3 regions of the Aeromicrobium sp. 636 genome follow, and region 3 is predicted to be linked to each of the others. Evidence: predicted binding sites of a transcription regulator. Region 3 holds the regulator's gene; each other region holds the start of a gene.
What was found. Region 3 encodes HrcA, which represses chaperone genes, less so after heat shock. Its sites were predicted from a motif close to TTGGCACTCGNNNNNNNCGAGTGCCAA; they were not measured.
Positions count from the first base shown of each region.

Region 1: groES (co-chaperone GroES) is a predicted target of HrcA. The motif match lies at 7,392-7,418, and genes of this name have one in related genera.
Region 2: groL (chaperonin GroEL) is a predicted target of HrcA. The motif match lies at 3,805-3,831, and genes of this name have one in related genera.

Region 1 covers NZ_WNJU01000004.1:344,594-354,121, forward strand. Annotated here, with positions in the region: gene tsaD (tRNA (adenosine(37)-N6)-threonylcarbamoyltransferase complex transferase subunit TsaD) at 1-657, shown strand, start outside; gene GL325_RS14545 (biotin-dependent carboxyltransferase family protein) at 766-1,614, opposite strand; gene GL325_RS14550 (allophanate hydrolase subunit 1) at 1,611-2,192, opposite strand; gene GL325_RS14555 (5-oxoprolinase subunit PxpA) at 2,194-2,913, opposite strand; gene GL325_RS14560 (methyltransferase domain-containing protein) at 2,930-4,090, opposite strand; gene GL325_RS14565 (NAD(P)/FAD-dependent oxidoreductase) at 4,118-5,536, opposite strand; gene GL325_RS14570 (ABC transporter substrate-binding protein) at 5,785-7,341, shown strand; gene groES (co-chaperone GroES) at 7,500-7,793, shown strand; gene groL (chaperonin GroEL) at 7,826-9,427, shown strand.
Region 2 covers NZ_WNJU01000002.1:160,601-170,128, forward strand. Annotated here, with positions in the region: gene GL325_RS07390 (DUF3263 domain-containing protein) at 1-273, shown strand, start outside; gene GL325_RS07395 (LytR C-terminal domain-containing protein) at 275-859, shown strand; gene otsB (trehalose-phosphatase) at 887-1,660, shown strand; SAM riboswitch class I at 1,750-1,862, shown strand; gene thrC (threonine synthase) at 1,871-3,142, shown strand; gene GL325_RS07410 (MoaD/ThiS family protein) at 3,179-3,457, shown strand; gene GL325_RS07415 (cold-shock protein) at 3,557-3,760, shown strand; gene groL (chaperonin GroEL) at 3,866-5,503, shown strand; gene GL325_RS07425 (hypothetical protein) at 5,559-7,433, opposite strand; gene GL325_RS07430 (ABC transporter ATP-binding protein) at 7,430-8,149, opposite strand; gene GL325_RS07435 (PadR family transcriptional regulator) at 8,146-8,664, opposite strand; gene GL325_RS07440 (hypothetical protein) at 8,793-9,528, shown strand, end outside.
Region 3 covers NZ_WNJU01000001.1:997,390-1,006,917, reverse strand. Annotated here, with positions in the region: gene GL325_RS04905 (long-chain fatty acid--CoA ligase) at 1-1,525, shown strand, start outside; gene hemW (radical SAM family heme chaperone HemW) at 1,550-2,668, shown strand; gene GL325_RS04895 (basic amino acid/polyamine antiporter) at 2,705-4,150, shown strand; gene GL325_RS04890 (arginine deiminase) at 4,176-5,423, shown strand; gene GL325_RS04885 (DUF3097 domain-containing protein) at 5,427-6,263, opposite strand; gene GL325_RS04880 (hypothetical protein) at 6,256-6,684, opposite strand; gene hrcA (heat-inducible transcriptional repressor HrcA) at 6,795-7,811, shown strand; gene dnaJ (molecular chaperone DnaJ) at 7,850-8,992, shown strand; gene GL325_RS04865 (HIT domain-containing protein) at 9,088-9,432, shown strand; gene GL325_RS04860 (PhoH family protein) at 9,480-9,528, shown strand, end outside.

The sequences.
Region 1 (9,528 bases), on a different contig from region 3:
GAGCCGGCCATCGCGCTGCTGGTCAGCGGCGGTCACACCGAGCTGCTGCTGGTCAACGACATCGCCACCGACATCACCTTGCTGGGCGGCACGATCGACGATGCCGCCGGCGAAGCCTTCGACAAGGTCGCGCGCCTGCTGGGCCTGCCGTACCCCGGGGGACCCGAGATCGACCGGGTCGCCCGCGACGGCGACCCCAAGGCGATCGCCTTCCCGCGCGGCCTCACCACCGGCCGTGACCTCGACCGTTACCGGTGGGACTTCTCGTTCTCCGGTCTCAAGAGCGCCGTGGCGCGCCACGTGCAGCACGAGCAGCGGATGGGCCGCCCGGTCGCCGTCGCCGACGTGGCCGCCTCGTTCCAGGACGCGGTCTGCGATGTCCTCAGCCGCAAGGCGATCAAGGCGTGCGTCGACCACGACGTGCCGCGCCTGATCATGGGCGGCGGCGTCGCGGCCAACGGCCGGCTGCGCCACTTCGTGCTGGAGCGGGCCGCGAAGGCCGGTGTCGAGGTCCGCATCCCCCCGCCGTCGCTGTGCACCGACAACGGCGCCATGGTCGCTGCGCTCGGCGCTGAGGTCGTCCGCCGCGGCATCGCGCCCTCGCCGCTGGACCTGCCGGTCGACTCGAGCCTGCCGGTCACCCGCATCGTCGCCTGACCCGCTGGCGAATCCTCGCCCCCCGGCCCCGAGATTTGCTCCCCTTCCGACGTTTCAGGCCCGTTGAAACGTCGAAAAGAGAGCAAATCTCGGGAGGAGGGCGGGCGGTCAGGGTCGGCGGCGGTGGAACCGCACGAGGTCGCCGGGGCGCACCTGGGCCAGGGCATCGGTGTCGACGACGACGCCGATGACGGGGTAGCCGCCCGTCACGGGGTGGTCCGGCCCCAGCACCACGGGGCGGCCCGAGCTGGTCACCTGGATGCTGCCGCGCACGACGGGCTCGCTCTCGAGTTCACCAAGGCGGGCACGCTCGAGCAGAGGACCCTCGAGCCGGACGCCGATGCGATCCGAGACCGGGTCGACCCGCCACGGGCAGGACAGCAGGGTGGTGATCGCCGCGGGGGTGAACCAGTCGTCGCGCGGGCCGAGGACCACGCCGACGCCGACGTCCGCGGCGGCGAGGTAGGCGGGCACGCTCTCCAGCGAGACCGCGCCATGGGGTGGGCCGACGACCAGCTCGTCACCCGGTGACAGCGGCGCCGGACCCAGCGCGGCCATCGTGTCGAAGGAGCGGCTGCCCAGCACGGGCTCGGGCACGAAGCCCCCGCCGACGCCGACGGTCCAGCGCATCCCGACGGTGGGTGCACCCAGCCGCAGGACGTCGCCACGGCGCAGCGAGAGCACGCGACCGGAGGCGACGGGCCGCCCGTCGACGGACACGGGCCCCACGGCACCGGTCACGGCGACGACGTGGGGTGCGGTGGCGACGACGGCCAGGCCACCGCCGACGGCCTCGAGCACGGCACAGCCCTCCGGGTTGCCCACCAGGCGGTTGGCCGCGTGGAGAGCGCGCTGGTCGAAGGCCCCCGACGGGCCGACGCCCAGGTCGGCCAGCCCGGGGCGCCCCCGGTCCTGCACCAGCGTCAGCGGCCCCGGCTCCAGCACGCGCAGGCTCATCGGTCGACCGCCACGAATCGCACGAGGTCACCGGGACGCAGCAGGGCCGGATCGTCACGGCCGAGGTCCCACAGCGGCGCGTCCGTCCGGCCGATGAGCTGCCAGCCGCCGGGGGAGGAGCGGGGATAGATGCCGCTGAACGGCCCGGCCAGTGCGACGGAGCCCGCGTCGACCCGCGGCCGCGGCTGGTCGAGGCGTGGCACCTCGAGCCGGGGGTCACCGCCGGTCAGATAGGCGAATCCCGGCGCGAAGCCGGCGAACCCGACGGTCCAGGGCGATCCGGTGTGCCGGCGGACGACCTCGTCGACGGCCAGGCCGCAGTGGCGGCCGACGTCCGCGAGGTCGGGCCCGTCGTAGACGACCTCGACCTCCATCTCGCGCCCTCGGACGACCTCGAGGTCGGACACCTCCGTCGACGCGACCAGAGCACGCAGCTCGTCGGGCCGCCCTCGGAGCAGGACCGTGCGCGCTCCGAGCGCGGGGGCGTGTTCGCGCAGGGCCGCGTGCCAGCGGCGGGCCTCCTCGGCGTCCTCGCAGTCGAGCAGGACGGCGGCCTCGCCGCAGGGCAGGACGCGCACGTCAGCCGAACGCCCGGACGTGGACGGCGTGGTGGGCCATGAGGTCGCGGACGCGGCCGAGCAGCAGCTCAGCGCCAGGGCTGTCGCTGTGGACGCAGACCGAGTCGACGGCGTCCACGAGGGACAGCGCCTGCTGTGCGGCGGCGTCGGGGTCGGTGAGGACGGCGCCGGCCTCGCTGCGCGGGACGAGCGAGCCGTCACCGGCGTAGGCGCGGTCGGCGAATCCCTCGTGCACGGTCGCGACACCGGCCTCCCGTGCCAACTGGAGCGCCAGCGAGCCCGGCATCCCGACCAGGGGCAGTGGCAGGGCATCGCCCAGGAGGGCCTCCACGACCGCCGCGGCCTGGGCCGGGTCGTGACTGATCCGGTGGTAGAGCGCGCCATGGGGCTTGACGTAGCTGACGACGCCGCCGAACGGGGCGGCCAGCGCCCGGAGGTGGTCGATCTGTCGACGCACCTCCTCGGCCAGATCCCGCGGGGCGAGGTCCATGTCGCGCCGGCCGAAGCCCTCGCGGTCCGGGTAACCGACCTGGGCGCCGATGGCGACGCCGTGCTCGACGGCCGCGCTGCAGGTGGACGCGATCAGGTCGTCGTCGCCGGCGTACGCGCCGCAGCAGACGTTGGCACTGGTGACGAGGGCGAGCAGTCGGCGGTCCTCGCCGGAGGCCCATCGCTCGGCCGACTCGCCCAGGTCCACGTTGAGGTCGACGCTGGCGGGCATGGCCCGACGCTACCGGTCAGCGACACCGCTCGACCAGGAAGGCGCGACCCTCGCCGGCGACGCGGGTCAGCACGACCGTGGCGGACCGCGACCCCGTGAGCTTCAGTCGCGCGATGAGCCGCTCGGGGACGATGTCGACGCCGCGCTTCTTGACGGTGAGCGTCCCGATGTCGCGCTCGCGCAGGGCCGTCCGCAACTGCTTCTCGCGGAAGGGCAGCTCCGCCTCGACCCGGAACGCGCGGCCGTACGGCTCGGCCTCGGGGGAGTCCGTCGTGACCCACGCGATGTGCGGATCGAGCAGGTGTCCGCCGAGGTCGTCCGCCAGTTCGGCGACGAGCCCCGCGCGGATGACGGCGTCGTCCGGCTCGACCAGATGGGACAACACGGGACCGGTGGCGGCGACGGTGCCGCGGTCGACCATCGTCGCCCCCGACGGCAGCATCGTGGCCCGGCGTGCGGGGCCGGGACCGAAGCCCTCGCCCCACAGGCAGGCCTCGACCAGATCGCCGCCGTCGGACACCCACTCGGCCTGCACGCCGGGTGGCACCGCGTCGTGGGCGATGCCGGGCATCACCTTGGCGACGGCGCGTCCGCGCAGCAGACCGGTCACGAAGTCCCACGACGGGACGAGCGCGTCCAGCCGGAACGTGCGACCCGTGCCGTCGCGGCGGGCCGGATCGACGAATGCCACCTCGTCGGGCTCGAGCGTCGTCGTGGTGGCATCGCCCACCTCGACGGTCCCGTCGAGGTCCAGTGCCGCGAGGTTCGCCCGGGCGATCCGGGCGCGGACGGGGTCCTGCTCGATGCCGCGGACCGCAAGCCCGGCGCGCGCCAGAGCGATGAGGTCGCCACCGATCCCGCACCCGAGATCGACGACGCGCGTGCCGCCGAGCTCGACCAGGCGGGCGGCCCGGTGCGCGGCGACGGGAGAACGGGTGGACTGCTCGAGGGCGTCCGGCGTGAAGTACATCCGCGCGGCATCCTCGCCGAACTTCGCCGTCGCTCGCCGCCGCAGTGCGTGCTGCGACATGGCGGCGGCGACCAGCTCCGCAGGGTGGTCACGACGCAGCCGGGTGCCGAGCGCCAGATCGGACTCGGAGCCCGAGTGCTCGGCGATGTGCCCCAAGAGGATCTGGCCCTCGTCGTCGAGCAGTGACTCGAAGGTCGCCAGGTCCATGGGTCACATTGTCCCCGCGTCCGGCCCTCAGGTCGTCGCGGCCCGGTCCTCCTCCTCGGTGACCAACGTGGCGACCTCGTCGTCGACGGGATCGGACAGGTAGCGCTCGAGGCTGTCGTCCAGCTCCTGCAGCCACGGAGTGTGGTGGACCGAGGCCATCGTGCCGGTGAGGACGGAGGGGTAGACCTTGTCCCGGTAGGTGAGGACGTCCTCCTGCTTGTCCGCCTTCCACGCGAGGAAGATCTCGACCACGCGGTCCAGGTCGAACGCGGGGTAGTCCGTCAGGTCGATCAGGTCGCGGATGTAGTCGGCCTGGAACCGGATCTCGTCGCCGGCGGTCTGCAGGGACGCGAAGCGCTCGCGCCACGCGTCGATGTCGCGCCGCTGCTCGGCAGCATCGGGCAGGGCGATCCGGCCCATGATCACGTCGCGGACGTACCAGGCCTGCGCGTCGAACATGTTGAACGTGAACCACTGGTCCTGGGCGCCGAGGTAGAACAGCCGGTCGTTCGCCTCGGAGACCACGCCGCGGTACAGGTGGTCCGGGTACAGGCAGTTCGGCGAGTCCAGGGCGAGGTCCGACGGCAGGAACGGGTAGTGGTGCAGGTAGCCGGTGCACAGCACGACGGCGTCGAAGCGCCGCGTCTCACCGTTGGAGAAGTGCACGACCGAGCCGTCGAACCGCTCGACGAGCGGCAGCTCCTCCATGCCCTCGGGCCAGTCGAACCCCATCGGCGCGGTGCGATAGCTGAAGGTGACGGACCGGGCGCCCATCTTGAACGACTGCACGCCGATGTCCTCGGCCGAGTAGCTGGCGCCGATCAGCAGGACGTCCTGGCCGGCGAGCCCTTCGGCGCCGCGGAAGTCGTGCGCGTGGCAGAGGCGACCGGGGAACGTCTCGATGCCGGTGAAGTACGGCGTGTTCGGGGTGCTGAAGTGACCCGAGCCCACGACGACGTGGTCGAACTCCCGCGCGGACGTCGTGCCGGTCTCGAGGTCCTCGACGGTGACGGTGAACCGCTCGGTCTGCGGATCGAAGTCGACCCAGCGCACGACGGTGGAGAATTGGACGTACTTCTTCACTCCGCTGTTCTCGGCGCGGCCGTTGATGTAGTCCCAGAGCACCTCGCGAGGCGGGTACGACGAGATCGGCCGGCCGAAGTGATCGTCGAAGGTGTACTCGGCGAACTCGAGGGCCTCCTTCGGGCCGTTCGACCACAGGTGGCGATACATGCTCGAGTGGACCGGCTCGCCGTGCTCGTCCAGGCCGGTCCGCCAGGTGTAGTTCCACTGCCCGCCCCAGTCGGCTTGCTTCTCGTAACAGACGATTTCGGGGATCTCGGCGCCGGCTCGCGCCGCCGATTCGAAGGCCCTCAGTTGGGCCATCCCGCTGGGTCCTGCTCCGATGATCGCAACGCTCTGGGTCAAGTCTTCCTCTCCGGCCACGCAGGCCCGGGTTCAGGGGCGCGCGACCCGGGGGCGGCGCCGCATGGTCCGGTGCCGCGTCGATGGACCGGCACCAGGGGCCATCCATCGTAGTGGGGGCGGGTCGTCGGTCGGCCGGGGTGCTGCGTGGACCCTCGGCGCGGCGTGCCTCTGTCGGGGCTAAATCAAAGTTGAATTCATGTTTGACTAAATCGGGAACGGCCCCCAGAATGCGGTGAGACCCAGATCACACGACCGAAGGACATGCCGTGCACCAGAAGACCATTTCGTCGGCACTGGCGGCGGCGCTCGCCGCCGTCACCCTGACGGCGTGCAGCGGCGGTGGAGACACGACGGACGTCGCCGCCGGCGAGGCCCCGAAGGACATCACCCTCGCCGTACGGAACGACGTCGACACCTTCGACCCGGCCCTGAGCGCCTATGAGAACGGCGCGAGCCAGGTCTACGAGGCGCTCTACGACACGTTGATCCGCATCGACCTGAAGTCCGGGGAGTACGTCCCGGCGATCGCGTCGAGCTGGAAGAACACGCCCACGCGCGCCGAGTTCGTCATCAAGGAGAACCTGACCTGCAGCGACGGATCGCCGCTGAAGCCCTCGGACGTCGCGGCGTCGATCGAGCGCCTCGCCGACCCCTCGACGGGCTCGGTCCTGACGGGCCGCATGTTCGGCGCGGCGGGCGTGAAGTCGGTCGTGGCCGATGACGAGGCCCACACGCTGGCCATCGAGCTCAAGGGCCCGCACATCGACATGCTCGACGGTCTGCGCAGTGCCTTCATCGTCTGCCCGTCCGGTCTGGCGGACACCGAGAAGCTCGCGACGGTGCCGGCGGGCTCGGGGCCGTACCGGTTGGCGTCCAGCACTCGCGGCGACTCCTACGTCCTCGAGCGGTGGGACTCCCCGGCGGTCGAGGAGGACGCCTCGCTGCCGGAGCGCATCACGATGAAGATCGTGACCGCCGACTCCACGCGTGCCAACCTCTTCGAGACCGACGCGGCGGACATCGTCTCGATCGTCGGCAGGGACGCCGCGCGACTGACGAAGGAGCACGAGCCGATCAAGGGCCGGGCCAACGGCACCGAGTCGCTCATGTTCAACCAGCGCCCGGGTCGCCCCGGCGCCGATCCGCAGGTGCGGCGCATCATCGCGCAGGCGGTCGACGCCGAGGGCTATGCGAAGGCCGCATCGTTCGGTGTCGCCGACCCGATCAGGACGATGCTCTCGCCGACGATGGAGTGCTACGACGAGACGAACGAGCAGCACACGCTGCCGTTCGACGCCGCCGCGGCCAAGGCTGCTCTGGCTGACGCCGGCTATGGTCCCGGCGGCAAGACGCTGTCGGTGATCGTCGTCGGCATGGAGTCGCAGAACTCCGGTCCGGAGTACCTCGCCGAGGCGCTGCGCGACATCGGCATCGACGTCGAGGTCAAGAACGGCAGCCTGGCGCAGTTGGTCGCCATCGTCTACGAGGAGCGGGAGCCGTGGGACCTCGTGGTCTTCCCGATGATCTCGGAGGCACGCAGTCCGTTCCCGATGGTGACCAAGACCAGCTCGAACCTCGGTGAAGGTGGCTCGTACAACTACGGGCGCATCAAGAACGAGCAGTACGACGCCCTGGTCGAGCGCGTGGCCGGTGAGGACGGCGACCAGCGCTGCGCCACGTGGTCGGAGGCCGAGGAGTCCCTGCTGAAGCGCCACGACGTCGTTCCGCTGTTGTGGTCGACGGCGGACTACTTCAGCAAGGACCTCGAGTTCGACGCCGGATACCGGGTGCTCAACCTGCGCACGATCCGGGCCAAGGGCTGAGACCGGCGGGGGGCCGGGCCGAGGCCCGGCCCCCGTCGCGCTCCGGGTGCTTGGCACTCCGTTGGGGTGAGTGCCAGCCGGTGCTACGCTGAGGTCTGGCACTCCCCCCGGGTGAGTGCCAACCCGAACGTTACTCATCCGAAAGGGGAGGTCGACCAGTGTCGGTCACCATCAAGCCGCTCGAAGATCGCATCGTCATCAAGGCCGGAGAGGCCGAGCAGACCACCGCGTCGGGTCTCGTCATCCCCGACACCGCCAAGGAGAAGCCGCAGGAGGGCGAGGTCGTGGCCGTGGGCCCCGGTCGCGTCAGCGACAGCGGCGAGCGCATCCCCGTCGACGTTGCCGTCGGCGACAAGGTCCTCTTCAGCAAGTACGGCGGCACCGAGGTCAAGCACGGCGGCGAGGAGTTCCTCATCCTCAACGCCCGTGACGTCCTCGCCGTCATCGCCTGAGTCCACCCGCCCAACCTCTTCAGGGAGCACTCATGCCCAAGATTCTGGAATTCGACGAGGGCGCACGCCGCGCCCTCGAACGTGGTGTCGACAAGCTTGCCGACACCGTCAAGGTGACCCTCGGCCCCAAGGGCCGTTACGTCGTCCTCGACAAGAAGTGGGGCGCCCCCACGATCACGAACGACGGCGTGTCCGTCGCGCGTGAGATCGAGCTGGACGACCCGTTCGAGAACCTCGGCGCGCAGCTGGCCAAGGAAGTCGCCACCAAGACGAACGACGTCGCCGGTGACGGCACCACGACCGCCACGGTCCTGGCCCAGGCCATGGTCCACGAGGGCCTGCGCCACGTCGCGGCCGGCGCGAACCCGGTCGGCCTGAAGAAGGGCATCGAGAAGGCCGTCGAGGCCGTCACCGCCGAGCTGCACGAGCGTGCTCGCGTGATCGACTCGGTGGCCGACATGGCCGCCGTCGCCACGGTCTCGAGCCGTGACTCGGTGATCGGCGAGCTCATCGCCGAGGCCTTCGACAAGGTCGGCAAGGACGGTGTCATCACCGTCGAGGAGTCCAACACCATGGGCACCGACCTCGAGTTCACCGAGGGCATGCAGTTCGACAAGGGCTACCTGTCCCCGTACATGGTGACCGACACCGAGCGCATGGAGGCCGTCCTCGACGATCCCTACATCCTCGTCAACCAGGGCAAGATCTCGGCCGTGGCCGACCTCCTGCCGCTGCTGGAGAAGGTCGTCCAGTCGGGCAAGAGCCTGTTCATCATCGCCGAGGACATCGAGGGCGAGGCCCTGTCCACGATCGTGGTGAACAAGATCCGCGGCACGTTCACGTCCGTCGCGGTCAAGGCTCCGGCCTTCGGTGATCGCCGCAAGGCGATGCTGCAGGACATCGCGACCCTGACCGGCGCGACCGTCGTCACCACCGACGTCGGCCTCAAGCTCGACCAGGTCGGCCTCGAGGTGCTGGGCACCGCCCGTCGCGTCGTCGTCACCAAGGACGACACGACGATCATCGACGGCGGCGGCGACCAGGCCGAGGTCGAGGGCCGCGTGGCCCAGATCAAGGCCGAGTTCGAGCAGACCGACTCCGAGTGGGATCGCGAGAAGCTCCAGGAGCGCCTCGCCAAGCTGGCCGGTGGCGTCTGCGTCATCCGCGTCGGCGCGGCCACCGAGGTCGAGCTCAAGGAGAAGAAGCACCGCATCGAGGACGCCGTCTCGGCGACCCGCGCGGCCATCGAGGAGGGCATCGTCCCCGGCGGTGGCTCGGCGCTGGTCCACGCGGTCGCCGTGCTGGACAAGGACCTGGACCTGACCGGCGACGAGGCCCTGGGCGTGCGTATCGTCCGCAAGGGTGCCGACGCCCCGCTGGAGTGGATCGCCCGCAACGGCGGCGTCTCCGGCGAGGTCGTGGTGTCGAAGGTGCGCGAGTCGGGCGAGGGCTACAACGCCGCGACCGACGAGTACGGTGACCTGCTCGCGCAGGGCATCCTCGACCCGGTCAAGGTCACGCGTTCGGCTCTGGCGAACGCCGCCTCGATCGCGGCCATGCTGCTCACCACCGAGACTCTCGTGGTGGACAAGCCGGCCGATGAGGGCGACGAGCACGCCGGTCACAATCACTGATCGACTGCTCTGCACGACGAAGGCCCCGGGCGCTGCCCGGGGCCTTCGTCGTCCCCTGGGTGAGACGGGGGAGGACAGCGCGGGACGAGCCCAATAACCTA
Region 2 (9,528 bases), on a different contig from region 3:
CACGACCCGGTGGTCCACGAGGGCACATTGTCCGATCGCGACCGCGAGATGCTCGAGCTCGAGCGGCTGTGGTGGAAGTACGCCGGCGCCAAGGAGCAGGCGATCCGCGACAAGTTCGACATGACCGCCACGCGCTACTACCAGATCCTCAACGCGCTGATCGACTCCGAAGAGGCGCTCGCGCACGACCCCCTGCTCGTCAAGCGGCTCCGTCGCCTGCGCTCGCAGCGTCAGCGCCAGCGTCAGGCCCGCCGCACCGGCTCCGACCGCTGAGGTGGAGCACGAGCCCGAGCCCGAGCGTCCCGAGGATCGTCGTGACCTCGGCCGTCCCCGGCCCACGTGGTCGCTGATCGTCCTGCCGGCCGTCTGGCTCGTCCTGGGTGCTCTCGGGGGTGTGGCCATCATCAGCGTCGTCCGCAGCGACGACCCCCCGGCCGCGTCCGCCGAGGTGTCGAAGGGCGCCAGCGCCGAGCCCACGGCCACCAAGAAGCCGAAGGCGCAGAAGTCCGAGAAGTCCGAGCCCACGGCGAAGGCGACGAAGAAGCCCAAGCCGGAGCCCACGACCGAGCCGACCGTCGAGCCCACCGCGACCCGCTCGATCGCGGTCGGCGTCTACAACCAGATCGGCATCGGCGGTCTGGCCGCCCGGGTCGCCGGGCAGGCCCGGGGTGCCGGCTGGAACGTCGCGGCGGTCTCCGACTGGCGCGGCAGCGTGCCACAGGACACGGTCTACTTCCCCGCGGGACAGCAGGCCGAGGCCGCGCTGCTGGGTCAGGACCTGGGCATCGTCCGGCTCATGCCCGCCACCGCGAACATGTCCTCGTCGTCGCTCACCGTCGTGCTGGCCAGCCCCCGGTGAGCTTTCGTGCCGCGCCATAATGGGGACATGACCGACCCGGGGCAGATGCTGCTGGCCCTCGACTTCGACGGAACACTCGCTCCGATCGTGGAGGACCCGGAGGCGGCGTACATCCACCCGAAGTCGCTGGACGCCCTGCGTCGTCTCGGGCCCGTGCTGGGCGCGATCGTGATCATCACCGGGCGCCCGGTCGACCAGGTCCGCCGACTCGGCCGGTTCGAGGAGGGCCCCGGTCTGGAGCACCTCGTCGTCTTCGGGCAGTACGGAGCCGAGCGCTGGGACGCGGCCACCGGCCAGGTCCGCCGCCCCAGCCGCCCGCAGGGCGTCTCCGACCTCGCCGACTGCCTGCCGCAGTGGCTCGAGGACCATGGCGCCTCGCGGATCCGTGTCGAGGACAAGGGACTGGCCATCGCGCTGCACACCCGCGGGGTCGCCCCGGGTCTGCTCGACGAGTTGCGACCCCAGATCGAGGCGCTCGCCGCCGAGGTCGGTCTGCACCTCGAGCCGGGTCGCCAGGTCATCGAGTTGCGTGCGTCGGGCTCGGACAAGGGCCAAGCGCTGCGCCGGGCGATCGAGCCGACGCAGCCCCACATCGTCATGTACGCCGGTGACGACCTCGGCGACCTCCCCGCCTTCGAGGAGGGACTCGCGTTGCGCGCCGACGGCATCGACGTCACGCTGGTGTGCTCGGCCTCGGCCGAGCAGGATGCGCTGGTGCCGCTCGCGGACGTCGTCCTCGACGGCCCCGACGCCGTCGCGACGTGGCTGAACGAGTTGGCCGACTCGCTCGTGCCCGCCTGACCGGTCACCGCGCCTGCCGCACCTCACCGCGTCCGTCTCATCACTTGGACGTAGTAGACGTATCGTGAGACGCCGTCCTACGCTGAACCCACTCATCCCGAGGGGCAGAGGGACACGGCCCGACGAAGCCCCAGCAACCAGCCGATCACCGGCCAGGTGCTAATTCCGTCCGTGGCCGAACGCCGGCCCGGAGAGATGAATGGAGCCTTCGTGAGCGTCACGACCCCGGACCAGACCACCACCCCCCTGCGTGAGGGCGCCTTCGGCAAGGCGACGTGCCTGAAGTGCCGCGAGTGCGGAGCGACGCGCGAGCTCGGCCCGCACTACGCCTGTTACGAGTGCTTCGGTCCGCTCGAGATCGGCTACGAGTTCGGCACCGTCACCCGCGAGCAGATCGAGGCCGGGCCCGCGAACATCTGGCGCTACAAGGCGCTGCTGCCCGTGCCGGACGACATCGAGACCAGCCCCAACCTCGAGCCCGGCTTCACCCGGCTGCTCGACGCGCGCAACCTCGCCGCCGAGCTGGGCCTGACGCGACTGTGGGTCAAGGACGACAGCACCAACCCGACCAACTCCTTCAAGGATCGCGTCGTGGCCTGTGCGCTGAGTGCCGCGCGCGAGTTCGGCAGCAAGGTCTTCGCCTGCCCGTCCACCGGCAACCTGGCGAACGCGGTCGCCGCGGCCGGGGCCCGCGCCGGCATCCGCACCGTCGTGTTCATCCCGAGCGACCTCGAGACGCCCAAGCAGGTCAACTCGGCGATCTTCACCGACAACCTCGTGGCCGTCGACGGCACGTACGACGACGTCAACAAGCTCGCCAGTGAGATCGCCGGTGAGGACCCGGGCTGGGCGTTCGTCAACGTGAACGTCCGGCCGTTCTACGCCGAGGGCTCCAAGACCCTCGGCTACGAGATCGCCGAGCAGCTGGGCTGGCGACTCCCGGACCAGGTGGTCATCCCGGTCGCGTCGGGCTCGCAGCTGACCAAGGTGCACAAGGCCTTCCGGGAGCTCGTCGAGCTCGGGCTGGTCGAGGACAAGCCCTGCCGGATCTTCGGCGCGCAGGCCCGGGGCTGCAATCCCGTCGCGACCGCCTTCAAGGATGGCGTCGACGCGATCCGCCCGGTCAAGCCCGACACGATCGCCAAGTCGCTGGCGATCGGCAACCCCGCCGACGGCGTCTACGTGCTCGACATCGCGCGAGCCACCCAGGGCGCCGTCGAGGAGGTCGACGACGAGCAGATCCGCGACGCGATCGTCCTGCTGGCGCGCACGGAGGGGATCTTCACCGAGACCGCCGGCGGCACCACGGTGGCCGTGTTGAAGAAGCTCGTCGAGACCGGGCAGCTCGACCCGTCGCTCGAGACCGTCGTGATCAACACCGGCCACGGCCTCAAGACGCTCGACGCCGTCGCCGGCTCGGTCGGTCCGCGAGCGACCATCGCCCCCACCTACGACGCCTTCACCGCGGCCGGCATCGCCTGATCCGTCCGACCCACCCCTTCTTCTGAGGAGCACCCCATGGCCGTGTCCGTCCGTATCCCCACCATCTTGCGCAGCTACACGAACGACGAGTCCCAGGTCAGCGCCGAGGGCGAGAACCTCAGCGCCGTGATCGAGTCGCTCGAGGCGACCTACCCCGGCATCCGGGCGCGGATCGTCGACGAGGACGGCAAGTTGCGCCGGTTCGTGAACGTGTACGTGGCGGAGGAGGATGTCCGTTTCGCCGACGGTCTCGACACCCGCACGGTCGACGGCACGCAGATCTCGATCATCCCGGCGGTCGCCGGCGGCTGCTGAGCCACCGATCGCCGGATCCGATTCACGCTGCGGCCACGGCTGGCGATACGCTGGAGGTGGGTCCGGCCGCGGGCCTTTTCGCGCAGAACAGGTGGTCACATGGTGCATGGCACCGTCAAGTGGTTCAACTCCGACAAGGGGTACGGCTTCATCGCCGTCGACGGCCAGGACGACGTGTTCGTCCACTGGTCGAAGATCGCGATCAACGGCTTCAAGACCCTCGAGGACGGTCAGACCGTCGAACTCGAGGTCGTCGACGGCCCGAAGGGACGCGAGGCCGAGAACGTGCAGCCTCAGCACTGACGGGCTGGATCGGCCCCGGTGCGGGGTGGCTTGAGTTGTGGTGATTAGCACTCGTATAGTGAGAGTGCTAGATCCACTTCTACCCATTGTCGGAGACACGCACCCATGGCTAAGTCCATCGCATTCAACGAAGAAGCCCGGCGCGGGCTCGAGCGCGGCATGAACCAGCTCGCCGACGCCGTGAAGGTCACCCTCGGCCCGAAGGGCCGCAACGTCGTCCTCGAGAAGAAGTGGGGAGCCCCCACGATCACGAACGACGGCGTCTCCATCGCCAAGGAGATCGAGCTCGAGGACCCCTACGAGAAGATCGGCGCCGAGCTCGTCAAGGAAGTCGCCAAGAAGACTGACGACGTCGCCGGTGACGGCACCACGACGGCCACCGTCCTGGCCCAGGCGCTCGTGCGCGAGGGTCTGCGCAACGTGGCCGCCGGCGCCAACCCGATGGGCCTGAAGAAGGGCATCGAGACCGCGGTCGAGGCCATCAGCGCCCAGCTGCTGGACATGGCCAAGGACGTCGAGACCAAGGAGCAGATCGCCTCCACCGCGTCCATCTCGGCCGCCGACCCGACGGTCGGCGAGATCATCGCCGAGGCCATGGACAAGGTCGGCAAGGAAGGCGTCATCACGGTCGAGGAGTCGAACACGTTCGGCCTCGACCTCGAGCTGACCGAGGGCATGCGGTTCGACAAGGGTCACCTGTCGGGCTACTTCGTCACCGATCCCGAGCGCATGGAGACGGTCCTCGAGGATCCGTACATCCTGATCGTCAACAGCAAGATCAGCACCGTGAAGGACATGGTCCCGGTGCTGGAGAAGGTCATGCAGACCGGCAAGCCGCTGGCGATCATCGCCGAGGACGTCGAGGGCGAGGCCCTGGCCACCCTCATCGTCAACAAGCTCAAGGGCACCTTCAAGTCGGTCGCCATCAAGGCCCCCGGCTTCGGTGACCGCCGCAAGGCCATGCTGACCGACATCGCGATCCTCACCGGTGGCGAGGTCATCAGCGAGGAGGTCGGTCTCAAGCTCGAGAACGCCGATCTGACCCTGCTGGGCACGGCGCGCAAGGTCGTCACGTCCAAGGACGAGACCACCATCGTCGAGGGTGGCGGCGACGAGGCCCAGATCGCCGGCCGCGTGGCCCAGATCAAGGCCGAGATCGAGAACAGCGACTCGGACTACGACCGCGAGAAGCTCCAGGAGCGCCTCGCCAAGCTGGCCGGCGGCGTGGCCGTCATCAAGGTCGGCGCGGCCACCGAGGTCGAGCTCAAGGAGCGCAAGCACCGCATCGAGGACGCCGTTCGCAACGCGAAGGCGGCCGTCGAGGAGGGCATCGTCCCCGGTGGTGGCGTCGCGCTGGTCCAGGCCAGCAAGGCCGCGTTCGAGAAGCTCGAGCTCACCGGTGACGAGGCGACCGGCGCGAACATCGTGCGCCTGGCTGTGTCGGCCCCGCTGAAGCAGATCGCCATCAACGCGGGCCTCGAGGGCGGAGTCGTGGCCGAGAAGGTCGCGAACCTCGAGCCCGGCCAGGGCCTCAACGCGGCCACCGGCGAGTACGTCGACATGATCGCCTCGGGCATCATCGACCCCGCCAAGGTGACGCGCTCGGCGCTGCAGAACGCCGCGTCCATCGCCGCGCTGTTCCTGACGACCGAGGCTGTCGTCGCTGACAAGCCCGAGCCCGCCGCCGCCGGTGGCGCGCCGGACATGGGCGACATGGGTGGCATGGGCGGCATGGGCTTCTGAGTCCACTGCTGTACCTCACGGAACCCCGGCACCTCGGTGCCGGGGTTCCGTGCGTTCAGCGCAGGCTCGAGGTCGCGTGCTCGCTGCGCACCGGCGCAGTGGCGAAGGCGACGCCCGCGACCACGAGGGGGATGGCGATGCCGACCGTGGCCAGCAGGGCCCACGGGATGGCGACGAACGCCTCGCCGTAGCCACCGGTCATCGACGTCGCAGCCCGCATGCCGGGCAGGACCCCGACGAGCAGGCCCAGCATGCTCCCGAGCCCGCCGATCAGCAGGGCGGCGGCCGCAGCGCTCCACCGCGTCGTCGACGGGCGAGCGCCGACGGAGACGAGGGTCGCGGCGTCCTCGCGCCCGTCCAGCCGGGCCAGCGCGACGGCGGTCGCGGTGGCGAGGCCGACGACACCCACGCCCAGCAGCGTGAGCAGGACGAAGATCAGGTGGTAGCTCGCGAAGCGGGCCTCCTGCTGGACCTCGACGCTGACGCCGGGCACCTTCTCCAGCGCCGTCAGCTGGTCGTCGGAGGGCGCCGGACCGCGGCGATCGACGACGGCGGACGTGGCCACGAAGTCCAGGCCGAGCGACCGGGCCAGGTCCGGCGGGATGACGACGCGCGCGAGCGGGCTCCTGACCCCGTCGGGCACCGGTTCACCCTCGAGGTCGGCAGGCACGGCGGGAATCACCAGCGGTGTCCCCGAGCCGGACTCCTCGGCGTCGACGTCCTCGAGCGTTGCGGCGAGGCGACCGTTGCGGACGGCGGCCGTGGGGCCGGCGAGGGCACGTCCCGCGTCGAGCGCAGCGACGGCCTCGGGCTCCAGTGCCACGCCCCAACCCTGCACCGTGTCGGCATCGGCGACGACCACGTCGAACCGGGTGTTGTCGTACTGGATTCCGGAGGGTCCGGAATGCGAGAACTCCACGGAGACGTGTTCGTCCTCGGCGGGGGTCCCCATCGGCAGCAGGGCCACCCCCTCCGAGGCTCCGGCGCGCACGGCCGACTCGAGGGCCTCGGCGGACTCGCCGTACACCGTGACCGCACCGACGGGGAGGGGGTAGATCACCGATTCGGTGAGGCGGTCCTGGTTGTCGCTGAACGAGCCGATGCCCAGTGCGGTGACGGCCGCGACGCCCGCCATGACCGCGGCGATCGCCGGCGCCGTGCGCATGCGGTGGCGGTCGGCGTCACGGGCGGCGAGGCGTGCCGGCAGTGGCAGTGCCGCCGACGCCTTGCTCGTGACGTGGACCAGTGTCGGCGTCATGAGCGCGACTCCGGCGCCGAGCAGCGTCGTCCAGGCGGCGATCAAGATCGAGTCGGAGCTTCTCGAGGCGATGCCGAGCGCCCCGGCGGCCACGAGCACGATGCCGACGGCGAGCCATCGACGGCCGGGCCGGGTGTCCCGTCCGGCGGGCGTCGCGGGCAACGTCGCGGCGGTGATGAGCGCCGCCGCGACGGAGGAGCCCACGGCCACCGCCGCGAGGAAGGGCCACAGCGCGAGGTCGCCCAGCGATGCGACGGTGTGCTGTCCCTCGTCGAGGCGGTTGATCACCGCGACGAGTGCGAGCCACCCGGGCACGGCGAGCAGCAAGCCTCCCGCGGCACCGAGAACGCCGGTCACCAGGCCGACGGCCGTGATGGTGCGACGCAGATCGGCCTGCGTCCCTCCGGTCGACGCGAGCAGGTCGAGTTCGTCGCGTCGTGCCCGCGCGGTGACGCCGAAGGCCGGGATCGTCAGCAGGACGATCAGCAGCATGATCGGCAGGTAGAGCACGACGGCGAACGTGAGGTCGGTCGCCCCCATGACGAGTGCGGTGTAGATGCCCGCGAACAGGACGGGAAGTCCGATGAGGGACGCGGTGAGGAAGGAGCGGCGGCGATGCGCGCTCACGTCCCTGCGGGCGAGGCGCATCGCGACGCGCCAGGAGCCGCTCATGCCGCTCCACCGCCCGCGGTCGAGCGGTCGACGATCTTGCCGTCCCGCAGGAAGACCACGGTGTCGGCCCACGCCGCGTGGCGCGGGTCGTGGGTGACCATGACGGCTCCGGCTCCGGCGTCGACCCGCTCTCGCAGTCGCTTCATGATGTCCTCTCCCGTCGTGGAGTCGAGCGAGCCGGTGGGCTCGTCGGCGAGGATGAGCCGGCGCTCGCCGACCAGCGCGCGGGCGATGGCGGCCCGTTGTCGCTCCCCGCCCGAGACCTGGTCCGGCCGGCGCCGCTCGGCGTCGATGAGGTCGAGCTCTGCCAGCGCCGCACGGGCAGCGGCCATCGAGGCCTTGAAGGACATGCCGTCCAACTCCAGCGGGAGCGCGACGTTCTCGGTCAGCGACAGCGTGCGGATGAGGTTGAGCTCCTGGAACACGTAGCCGGCGGAGCGCCGCCGCACGCCCGCCAGCGCGGCGGCGGAGCAGCTGGCGAGGTCCACGCCGTCGACGACGACGGTGCCGTCGTCGGGCAGGTCGAGTCCGCCCGCGAGCCGCAGAAGCGTGGACTTCCCCGATCCCGACGGGCCCATGACGGCGACGAACTCACCGACCGAGACCGTCAGGTCGATCCCGTCGACGGCACGGATGGTGAGGTCACCGTCGGGGTACCAGCGCGTCGCGCCCCGGATCTCCAGGACCACGTCCCGGTCCGCCTGTGTCATCGTCATTGTCCGTCCTTGGTGGTGAGTCGGTCCTCGACGTGATCGAGCCAGCGCACGAGCGCCTCGGTGTCGAAGATGCGGCGTTCGAGCACCAGCTCGGCACCGAGTCCGGAGGTCCCGGAACGTTTCTGCGCCGTGAGGTCGCGGAGTCGTTCGATTCCGGCCGCACGATGGCGTTGCACGACGTCGCGGACGTCGACGTCGTCCGCGTCGACGGCCAGCGCCAGCTTGATGGTCAGCTCGTCGCGCGGGTCGGGGTTGGTCAGCGAGGGGTCGTCCCACCAGTGAGCCAGCGCCTCGCGTCCGGCCGCGGTGATCGCGTACTCCTTGCGGTAGTCGTCCGTGCCGTCCCCGACCGGCTCGACCAGGCCGTCCCGCTGCAGGCGGCCCAGCGTGGAGTACACCTGCCCGATGTTGATCGGCCAGGTCCCGCCCGTGCGGCGCTCGAACTCGGCGCGCAGCTCGGCGCCGTAGTGCGGTGTCGCGGCCAAGAGCGCGAGCAGTCCGTGTCTGACACTCATGATACTGAGTATGCATACCCAGTATGTTCTGGTCAAGGATGGTCGGTGGCGGGGGATTTCGCCGCGATGTCGCGGGGCGCGCGCCACCGGTGCACCCGCGCGGACCGAGCCCACGGGACAATGGGCCGGTGACGACGTGGCAGCAGTTGACCCGTACCGACGACCGGCTGACCGACGAGCACCGGGCGCGACTGATCGCCGCGGGCGTCGAGCCGGAACGGTTGGAGGCGGTCGACTGGCGCCGGATGGACGGGCCGCTGCCCTCCTGGTGGAACGATCTGGGCAACGCGCTCTACGCCGCCGAGGGGGCCCGCCTGCCCGACCACGTCGTCGAGGCGCTCACCACCTTCTACTTCCGCGACACCGTCATCGTGATCGGCGCACCCTTGGACCAGCTGACGTCTCTGTTGGTGGGCGGCGACGAGGCCACGGTGTTCCTGGACCAGCGCGTCGTCCTCACCGCCGGCGAGGTCTACTGCGGGCCCGGGTCCTCCGTCGTCCTGCACGGACCCTTGGTGGCCACGCGCTCGCCCGTGGTGGATGCGCGCAACGGCGGCCGCGTCGTCGCCGCCGGAGATCAGCTGTGGGCGGCGGGGGTCTACATCGCCACGGACGACATGCACCGGCTGGAGGACGCGGCCACGGGGGAGCGGATCAACCCCTTCGGCGCCACCATCTCGATCGGGCACCACGTGTGGCTCTGTCGCGATGCGGTGGTGTCCGGACACGTCGACATCGGCGAGCACGTGTGCGTCGGTCTCCGCGCGGTCGTGCGGGGCCAGAAGGTGCCGTCGCACGTCGTCGTCGCGGGGTCCCCGGGGCGCGTGGTGCGGGAGGGGACAACGTGGTCTTTCGGAGATGAGC
Region 3 (9,528 bases):
GACCTCGAGCACCGACGACGTGGCCTACATCCTGTCCGACAGCGACAGCCGCGTCGTCTTCGCCGAGGACGACGAGCAGGTGGCCAAGCTGCGCGAGAAGCGCTCCGAGCTGCCCAGCGTCTCGCGCGTCGTCGTCTACGACGGCGAGGCCGACGGCGACTGGGTGATCACCCTCGACGACCTCATCGAGCGCGGCGAGAAGTACCTGCTCGACCACCCCGACGTCGTGCGCGAGCGCATCGCCGGCACCGAGCCGGAGTCGCTCGCCACCTTGATCTATACGTCGGGCACGACCGGGCGCCCCAAGGGCGTGCGCCTGGTCCACGACTGCTGGACGTTCGAGGGCGCCGCCGTCGCCGCCCCGGGATCGCTGTCCGAGTCCGACCTGGAGTACCGCTGGCTGCCGATGGCGCACTCGTTCGGCAAGGTGCTGCTGACCGCTCAGCTCACGATCGGCTACCCGTGTGCGGTCGACGGGCGCGTGCCCAAGATCGTCGACAACCTCGCGGTCGTCCGCCCCACGTTCATGGGCGCAGCCCCGCGCATCTTCGAGAAGGCCTACGGCCGCGTCGTCGGCATGATGGTCGAGGAGGGCGGCGCGAAGCTCAAGCTGTTCCGCTGGGCCGAGAAGGTCGGCCTGCAGGTCTCGCGCCTCCAGCGCGCCGGCAAGCCGATCCCGGTGGGGCTGAAGATCCAGCACCGCATCGCCGACAAGCTCGTCTTCAGCAAGATCCGCGACCGCTTCGGCGGGCGCGTGCGCTTCTTCATCTCCGGCGCCGCGGCGCTGTCGACCGAGATCGCCGAGTGGTTCCACGCCGCCGGCGTGCTGGTCATGGAGGGCTACGGCCTGACCGAGACGTCGGCCGGCGCGTTCGTCAACGATCCCGACGACTTCAAGATCGGCACGGTCGGCCGGGCGTTCCCGGGCACCGAGGCCAAGATCGCCGCCGACGGCGAGGTCATGATCAAGGGCCCCAACGTCATGCGCGGCTATCACAACCTCGAGGGTGAGTCGGCCTCGGCGCTGACCGAGGACGGCTGGCTCGCGACGGGCGACATCGGCGAGTTCGACGCCGACGGCTTCCTGCGCATCACCGACCGCAAGAAGGACCTGTTCAAGACCTCCGGCGGCAAGTACGTGGCCCCTTCGCACGTCGAGGGCACGTTCAAGGCCGTGTGCCCGCTGGCCAGCCAGATGGTCGTCCACGGCAACGACCGCAACTTCTGCTCGGCCCTGATCACGCTCGACCCGGACGCGGCCGAGGCCTGGGCCGAGAGCCACGGCATGGCCGGTGCGTCCTACGCCGAGATCGCCGCGTCGGACCGGATGCAGGCCGAGATGGCCGGGTACGTCGACGAGCTCAACTCGCGGCTCAACCGCTGGGAGACGATCAAGAAGTGGGCCCTGCTCGACCACGACCTGTCGATCGAGTCCGGTGAGATCACCCCGAGCATGAAGGTCAAGCGCCGCGTCGTCGAGGAGCGCAACGCCGACCTGCTCAACAGCTTCTACGTCGAGGCCTGATTCGGGGCCGCGTACTCTGGGAGCGTGGCGTTCGGCATCTATCTGCACGTGCCGTTCTGCTCCGTGCGGTGCGGCTACTGCGACTTCAACACGTACACCGCCGACGAGCTCGGCGGACCCGACGTGATCGGCGCGTCCAGGGCCACCTACATCGAGGCGGCCCTGGCGGAGCTGTCGCTCGTCCCCGAGCGCACGGTCGACACCGTGTTCGTCGGGGGCGGCACACCGTCGCAGGTTCCGGCCGGCGACCTCGTGCGGTTCCTGCGCGCGGTCGACCACCGGCTGGGCCTGGCGCCCGGTGCCGAGGTGACGACCGAGGCGAACCCCGACAGCGTCTCGCCGCAGTCGCTGGCCGAGCTGCGCGAGGGCGGGTTCACCCGGATCTCGTTCGGCATGCAGTCGGCGGTGCCCCACGTCCTGTCGGTGCTCGAGCGCACCCACGATCCCGAGCGGGTCCCGCAGGCCGTCGCCTGGGCGCGCGAGGCCGGATTCGAGCAGGTCAGTCTCGACCTCATCTACGGCACGCCGACCGAGTCGATGGACGACTGGCGGCACTCCGTGGAGTCCGCGCTGGCCATGGAACCGAACCACATCAGCGCCTACGCCCTGATCGTCGAGCAAGGCACGGCCTTCGCCCGCAAGGTCCGCCGCGGCGAGGTCGTCATGCCCGACGACGACGAGACCGCGGACAAGTACCTCCTGGCCGACGACCTCATGGCGGCCGCCGGACTGCACTGGTACGAGCTGTCCAACTGGGCCCGGGACGAGGCCGCGCGGTGCCGTCACAACATCGGCTACTGGAACGGCGGCGAGTGGTGGGGCGTCGGTCCCGGAGCGCACTCCTTCGTCGGCGGTGAGCGCTGGTGGAACGTCAAGCACCCGGCGGCCTACGCCCAGCGGCTGACCGCGGGGGAGTCGCCGCGCGCCGACGGCGAGCGCCCGGATGCCGAAGCGCGGCACCTCGAGGACGTCATGCTGCGGATCCGTCTCGCCGAGGGCATCGAGACCGCGTTGCTGGGCGGCGCCGATCGGCTGGTCGACGCCGGCTGGCTGACGCCGGTCGGCGACCGCATGGTGCTCACCCGCACCGGGCGCCTCATGGCGGACCGGGTCGTCCTGGAGGCGGTCGAGGCGCTCGGCTGAGCGCGGACCGGCCCTGATTCGGCTACGTTCAACTCCATGGGCGAGGCGGGCACGACGACGCATCACTCCACCGTCACCAAGGTCGGCCGCCCGGTCCTGACCGCGATGGTGATCGGCTCCATGGTCGGCGGCGGGGTCTTCTCACTGCCGGGCGGCTTCGCGACGACCACCGGCGTGGCCGGCGCGCTCATCGCGTGGACGCTGGCCGGCACGGGCATGCTCATGCTCGCGTTGTGCTTCCAGAACCTGGCCCTGCGCCGACCCGAGCTCGACGCCGGCGTCTTCGTCTACGCCAAGGCCGGCTTCGGCGACTACGTCGGCTTCAACTCCGCGATCGGCTACTGGGCCAGCGGCGTGGCCGGCAACGCCTTCTACTGGGTGTTCATCACCGCGACGATCGGTGCGTTCCTGCCGGGGTTCGGCAGCGGCGGCACGCTGCTGGCGGTCGCCGTCTCGACGGTCGGGGTGTGGGTGTTCCACTTCCTCATCGCCCGCGGCGTGCGGGACGCGGCGGTCGTCAACCGGATCGTCACGATCTGCAAGCTGGTGCCGATCCTGGTGTTCGTGGTCGTGCTGGCCACGCAGTTCGATCCGGAGGTGTTCCGCGCCAACTTCCTCGCCCGGGACGAGCTCGGCTCGCTGACCGACCAGGTCAAGAACACGATGATCATCACGACGTTCGTGTTCATCGGGGTCGAGGGCGCCAGCGTCTACTCGCGCCACGCCCAGCGCCGTGAGGACGTGGGCACCGCCACCGTGCTGGGCTTCCTGAGCGTCCTGGCGCTGTTCGCCCTGGTGACGATGGTCTCCTACGGGGCGTTCGACCGGTCCCGGATCGCCCAGACGCGAGAGCCGTCGATGGTCGGCCTGTTCGAGGGCGTCGTCGGGCCGTGGGGCGAGTGGTTCGTCAGCGCCGGCGTCGTGGTGTCCGTGCTCGGCGCCTACCTGGCGTGGACGCTGATGGCGGCCGAGGTCATGCACGCTCCCGCCCGGGCGGAGGACATGCCAGCCGCGCTGGGGCGCGAGAACGACCACGGCACGCCGGTCGGCGCGCTGCTGGCGACCACCGTGGGCGCCCAGGTGCTGCTGGGCCTCACGCTGCTGATCAGCGACTCGCTGGACTTCATGCTGGCGCTGAGCACGTGCATGGTGCTGGTGCCGTACCTGCTGGCCGCCGCCTACGCGCTCAAGCTCGCCGTCACGGGCGAGACCTACGAGCACGACGCACGCCACCGGCGACGGCACGCCGTCATCGCCGTGCTGGCCGTGGCCTACGCGATCTTCCTCTTCGTGGCGGCCGGGCCGCCCTTCCTGCTCCTGTCGTGCTTGGTCTACGCGCCGGCAGCACTGCTGTACGTCCGGGCGCGCACCGAACGTGGCCGACGGATCTTCACCCGGGCCGAGCTCGTGCTCTTCCTGATCATCTGCGTCGGCGCGATCGCCGGCGTCTACACGCTCGTGACCGGCGGGATCGACGTGTGACCCGCCACCACCGGAAGGACCTCCGATGACCCAGCCGTCCGACGCCTACGGCGTCCACTCCGAGGTGGGCCGGCTCCGCAAGGTCCTGGTCTGCGAGCCGGGGCTGGCCCACGAGCGGCTCACGCCGTCCAACTGCAAGGACCTGCTGTTCGACGACGTGCTGTGGGTCGAGCACGCCCAGCGCGACCACGCCGACTTCGTGGCGATGATGCGAGCGCGCGACATCGAGGTGGTCGAGCTGCACGACGTGCTCGCCCAGACGATGGCCGACCCCGCCGCGCGCACCTGGCTGCTGGACCGCAAGATCGTCCCGAACGAGGTCGGCATCGGGCTCGTGGAGGAGACCCGGGCGTACCTCGACGGCCTCGCGGCGGCCGACCTCAGCCGCTACCTCATCGGCGGCCTGTCGACCCGCGAGCTGCCCAGCGACCTCTCTGCGGGGTACCGCGCCCTCGTCCGCCAGGCGCACGGCGGCCACGAGTACCTGATGCCCCCGCTGCCCAACACCCTCTACACCCGCGACACGACCTGCTGGGTCCACGGCGGGGTGACGCTGAACCCGCTCTACTGGGCGGCGCGCAAGGACGAGACGCTCCTGATGAAGGCGATCTACGAGTTCCACCCGGAGTTCGTGGGGTCGACCGTGTGGTGGGGCGACCCGGAGATCAACTGGGGCACCGCCACCGTGGAGGGCGGCGACGTGATGGTGCCCGGCGGGGGCGTCGTGCTGATCGGGATGAGCGAGCGCTCCTCGCGGCAGGGCATCACGCAGCTGGCCAAGGCTCTGTTCGAGCAGGGCGCGGCGGAGCGGGTCATCGTGGCGGGGATGCCGAAGCTGCGGGCGGCGATGCACCTCGACACGGTCTTCACGTTCGCCGACCGTGACGTCGTGACGGTCTATCCCGAGATCGTGAACACGATCCATGCCTTCACGATCGTGCCCTCGGACGTCGCACCCGGCATCGAGGTGATCGATCACGACGACACCCCGTTCCTCGAGGTGGTGGCGAAGGCCCTGGGGGTGGGGAAGTTCCAGGTCGTCGAGACCGGCGGCAGCGAGTACGACATCCAGCGCCAGCAGTGGGACAGCGGGAACAACCTCGTCGCCCTCGAGCCGGGCGTCGTGGTGGCCTACGACCGCAACACCCACACCAACTCGCTGTTGCGCCAGGCCGGGCTCGAGGTCATCGAGATCGTCGGCGCCGAGTTGGGGCGCGGCCGCGGCGGCGGCCACTGCATGACCGGTCCGCTGATCCGCGACGCGGTGGACTGAGTCCTACGCCGGCTGGGTGACGAAGTCGATGAGCTCCTCGACCCGGCCGAGGAAGGCGGGCTCGAGGTCGGTCCAGGAGTCGACGCGTCCGAGGATCGCCTTCCAGGCCCGGGCGATGTCGGCCTGTTCGGCGTGGGGCCAGCCGAGGTGGGCGCAGACGCCCTTCTTCCACTCGACGTGGCGCGGGATCGTGGGCCACGCCTCCATCCCGAGGCGCTGCGGCTTCACCGACTGCCACACGTCGACGTAGGGGTGGCCGACCACCAGCAGGTGCGGCACGTGCTTGACCTCGTCGGCGAGACGCTGCTCCTTCGAGCCGGGCACGAGGTGGTCGACCAGGACGCCGAGGCGCCGCTTCGCGGTGGGCTGGAAGTCGCGCACGATCGCGGCCAGGTCGTCGATCCCGCCGAGGTACTCGACCGCGACGCCCTCGGCGCGCAGGTCGTCGCCCCACACCTTCTCGACGAGCTCGGCGTCGTGGCGACCCTCGACGAAGATGCGGCTGGGCAGTGCCACCTTGGCGCGGGTGTCGGCGGCCAGGCGCGATCCCGAGGCGGTGCGGGTGGGCGCGGTGGCGGCCTTCGGGGTCGGCGCGACCAGGACGACGGGCTTGCCCTCCATCAGGAAGCCGGGCCCCAGCGGGAAGACCTTGCGGCGCAGCCGGCGGTCCTCCAGCTCGACGGTGCCCAGGTCGCGCTCGACGCGCGTGATCTCGCCGACGAAGCCGCTGGAGGCCTCCTCGACGACGAGACCGAGGTCGGCGGCCAGCTCGGTCGAGCGGCCCCGCTTGGGCTTGCGCCAGTCGCCGGACAGGACGTCGGAGCCGTACCGGTCAGCCATGCCCGAACCACACGCCGAGCAGTCGCTGGTGGAACGCCTCGATGTCGTCCTTGGACCCGCTGTCGAGGGTGTCGTCGACGATCAGGCCGATCGCCAGGTCGACGGCGGCGGGCCAGGAGTCCGGAACGGTGTCGGGGACCTCGTCGGTGACCAGGGCGCCGAGGGCGACGTCGGGGGAGTGGCCCGGACGCGTCACGACCATCACCAGCTCGCCACCGGCGGGACCGTGGCCCAGGTGGGAGACCTCGACGAACGTCTCGCCCACGGACGTGGCCCACACCGAGGCCATCGTCCCGCCACGGGACTCGTGCTCGACGGTGGTGCCGTCGGGCGCCGTGACGGCATAGGGGGTGTAGATCAGGACCTCATCGGCGTCGACGACCTCGATCGAACCGTCGTCGCGCACGGACACCTCACTCACCCCGACAGATTGCCATGTCGGCGAGGGGTTCGTGCAGGCGCACCGCCGTGTGACTCGCCGGTAGACTGGCACTGACCCGGGTCGAGTGCCAGCAGCGTGGAGGTGACAGCGTGATCGAGGACCGCCGTCTCAACGTCCTGCGTGCGATCGTCGAGGACTACGTCGCGACGCAGGAGCCGGTCGGATCGAAGGCCCTGGTCGAGCGCCACCGCCTCGGCGTCTCGTCCGCCACGATCCGCAACGACATGGCCGCCCTGGAGGACGAGGGGTACCTCACCGCTCCGCACACCAGCGCCGGCCGCATCCCGACCGACAAGGGCTACCGGATGTTCGTCGACCGCCTGGCCGAGGTGAAGGCACTCTCCGTCGCCGAGCGCCGCGCCATCGAGACCTTCCTGTCCGGCGCCATCGACGTGGACGACATCGTCATGCGTAGCGTCAAGATCCTGGCCCAGCTGACCAACCAGGTCGCGATCGTGCAGTACCCGTCGCTGACCCGCTCGACCGTGCGCCACGTCGAGCTCGTGGCCCTCGAGGGCTCGCGCGTCCTCATCGTCGTCATCACCAGCAGCGGTCGCGTCGAGCAGCGCATCGTCGAGCTGGCCCAGACCCCGGGCGACCAGCTGCTCGCCGACCTGAAGTCGCGCATCGTGCGCGCTACCTTGGGCGAGCGACTGCCGCAGGCCTCCCTGCACCTGGCCGACCTCATCGACACGTTCGACGTCGACGACCGCCCGGTCGTGTCCTCGATCGTCACGACCCTGGCCAACACGTTCTCCAACGAGCGGTCCGACGAGCGGGTCGCCGTCGGCGGCACCGCGAACCTGGCCCGGTTCGGCGCCGACTTCGACACCGCCATCCGGCCCGTGCTGGAGGCGATGGAGGAGCAGGTCGTCCTGTTGCGTCTGCTCGGCGAGGCCACGACCGGTCCCCACGTGCGCATCGGTCGCGAGACCGGCCGCGACGACCTGTCCGGGACGGCCGTCGTCGCCAGCACGTACGGCCCCGATGGCGAGTCCTACGCCCAGTTGGGCACGATGGGACCGACCCGCATGGACTATCCCGCCACGATGGCCGCCGTCGGCGCCGTCGCCCGTTACGTCGGCCGCATCCTCGCCGACGGCTGAGCGCCCACCTCGCGACTGACTGCGAAAGAGAAGAGATCTTGGACTACTACGAACTGCTCGGCGTCTCCCGCGAGGCCACCCCCGAGGAGCTGAAGAAGGCGTACCGCCGGCTGGCGCGCCAGCTGCACCCGGACGTCAACGACGCTCCCGATGCGTCCGAGCGCTTCAAGGAGGTCACGACGGCCTACGAGGTGCTGTCGGACCCGCAGAAGCGGTCCGTCTACGACCGCGGCGGCGACCCGCTGTCCGGCGGCGGGATGGGCGGCGGCTTCGGCCAGGGCTTCAGCTTCGACGACATCATGGACGCGTTCTTCGGGCAGACGTCGTCGCGTGGTCCGCGGTCCCGGGTCCAGCGCGGTCAGGACGCGCTGTTGCGCCTCTCGGTCAGCCTCGCCGAGGCGGCGTTCGGCGTCACGCGTGAGATCAAGGTCGACACGGCCGTCACGTGCGAGGTCTGCGACGGCTCCGGTGCGAACGAGGGCTCCGAGCCGGTCGCGTGCGGGACGTGCCACGGACACGGCAGCGTCCACCACGTGCAGCGCTCGCTGCTCGGCGACATCCGCACCTCGCGTCCGTGCCCCACGTGCCACGGCTACGGCACCGTCATCCCCGACCCGTGCCGCGAGTGCGGCGGCGAAGGTCGCGTGCGGTCGCGTCGGAGCCTGCAGGTCACCGTGCCGGCCGGCGTCGACGACGGGAACCGGATCCAGCTGGCCGGCGAGGGCGAGGTCGGCGCCGGTGGCGGACCGGCCGGCGACCTCTACATCGAGATCAAGGTCGCGCACCACCCCGTCTTCACCCGCCAGGGCGACGCGCTGGTCTGCCAGGTCACCGTTCCGATGACCGCTGCGGCGCTGGGCACGCGGATCGACCTGCCGACGCTCGACGCCGAGCGTGAGGACCTCCCCGACCTCGAGAAGTCCGTCGCGATCGACGTGCCCGCGGGCACCCAGTCCGGCGAGACGATCGTCACCCGTGGCTTCGGGGTCCCGCGGCTGCGCGGCTCGGGTCGCGGCGACCTCACGGTCCAGGTCGTGGTCGAGACGCCGCGCGACCTCGACGCCGCGCAGCGTGAGCTCCTCGAGCAGCTCGCCACCGCGCGCCAGGAGGAGCACGTCGACCCGGTCGTCAGCCACAGCTCCCGCGGCGTCTTCAGTCGCCTGCGCGACGCCTTCAAGTGACCTCCCCGCCCCGAGATTTGCTCCCAAACTGACCTTTCAGAGCTCCTGAAAGGTCAGTTGCGGAGCAAATCTCGGGAGGTCGCTAGAGTCGGCGCATGGCTGCTGACTGCATCTTCTGCAAGATCGTCGCGGGCGAGATCCCGGCCGACGTCGTCGCCGAGAGCGAGCACACGCTGGCGTTCCGCGACATCAACCCCAAGGCGCCCGTGCACGTGCTGGTCGTGCCGAAGGTCCACCAGCGCGACGCCGCCGCGCTCGCGCAGGCCGAGCCGGCGATCGCCGCCGAGCTGTTGGCCCAGACGCGGGCCATCGCGGCGCAGGAGGGGTACGAGGACTACAACCTGGTCTTCAACACCGGTGCGAACGCCGGCCAGACCGTCTTCCACGCCCACGCCCACGTGCTGGCCGGGGTCGACGTCTCCAAGCTCTTCCTGGCCTGAGCCGACGTGGCTGCGTCGACTGCGTCCGAACCGTAGACTGGAGGGGTATGACACAAGACATCTCCGAGGCCCGGCACACGGTCACGATCCCCGCCT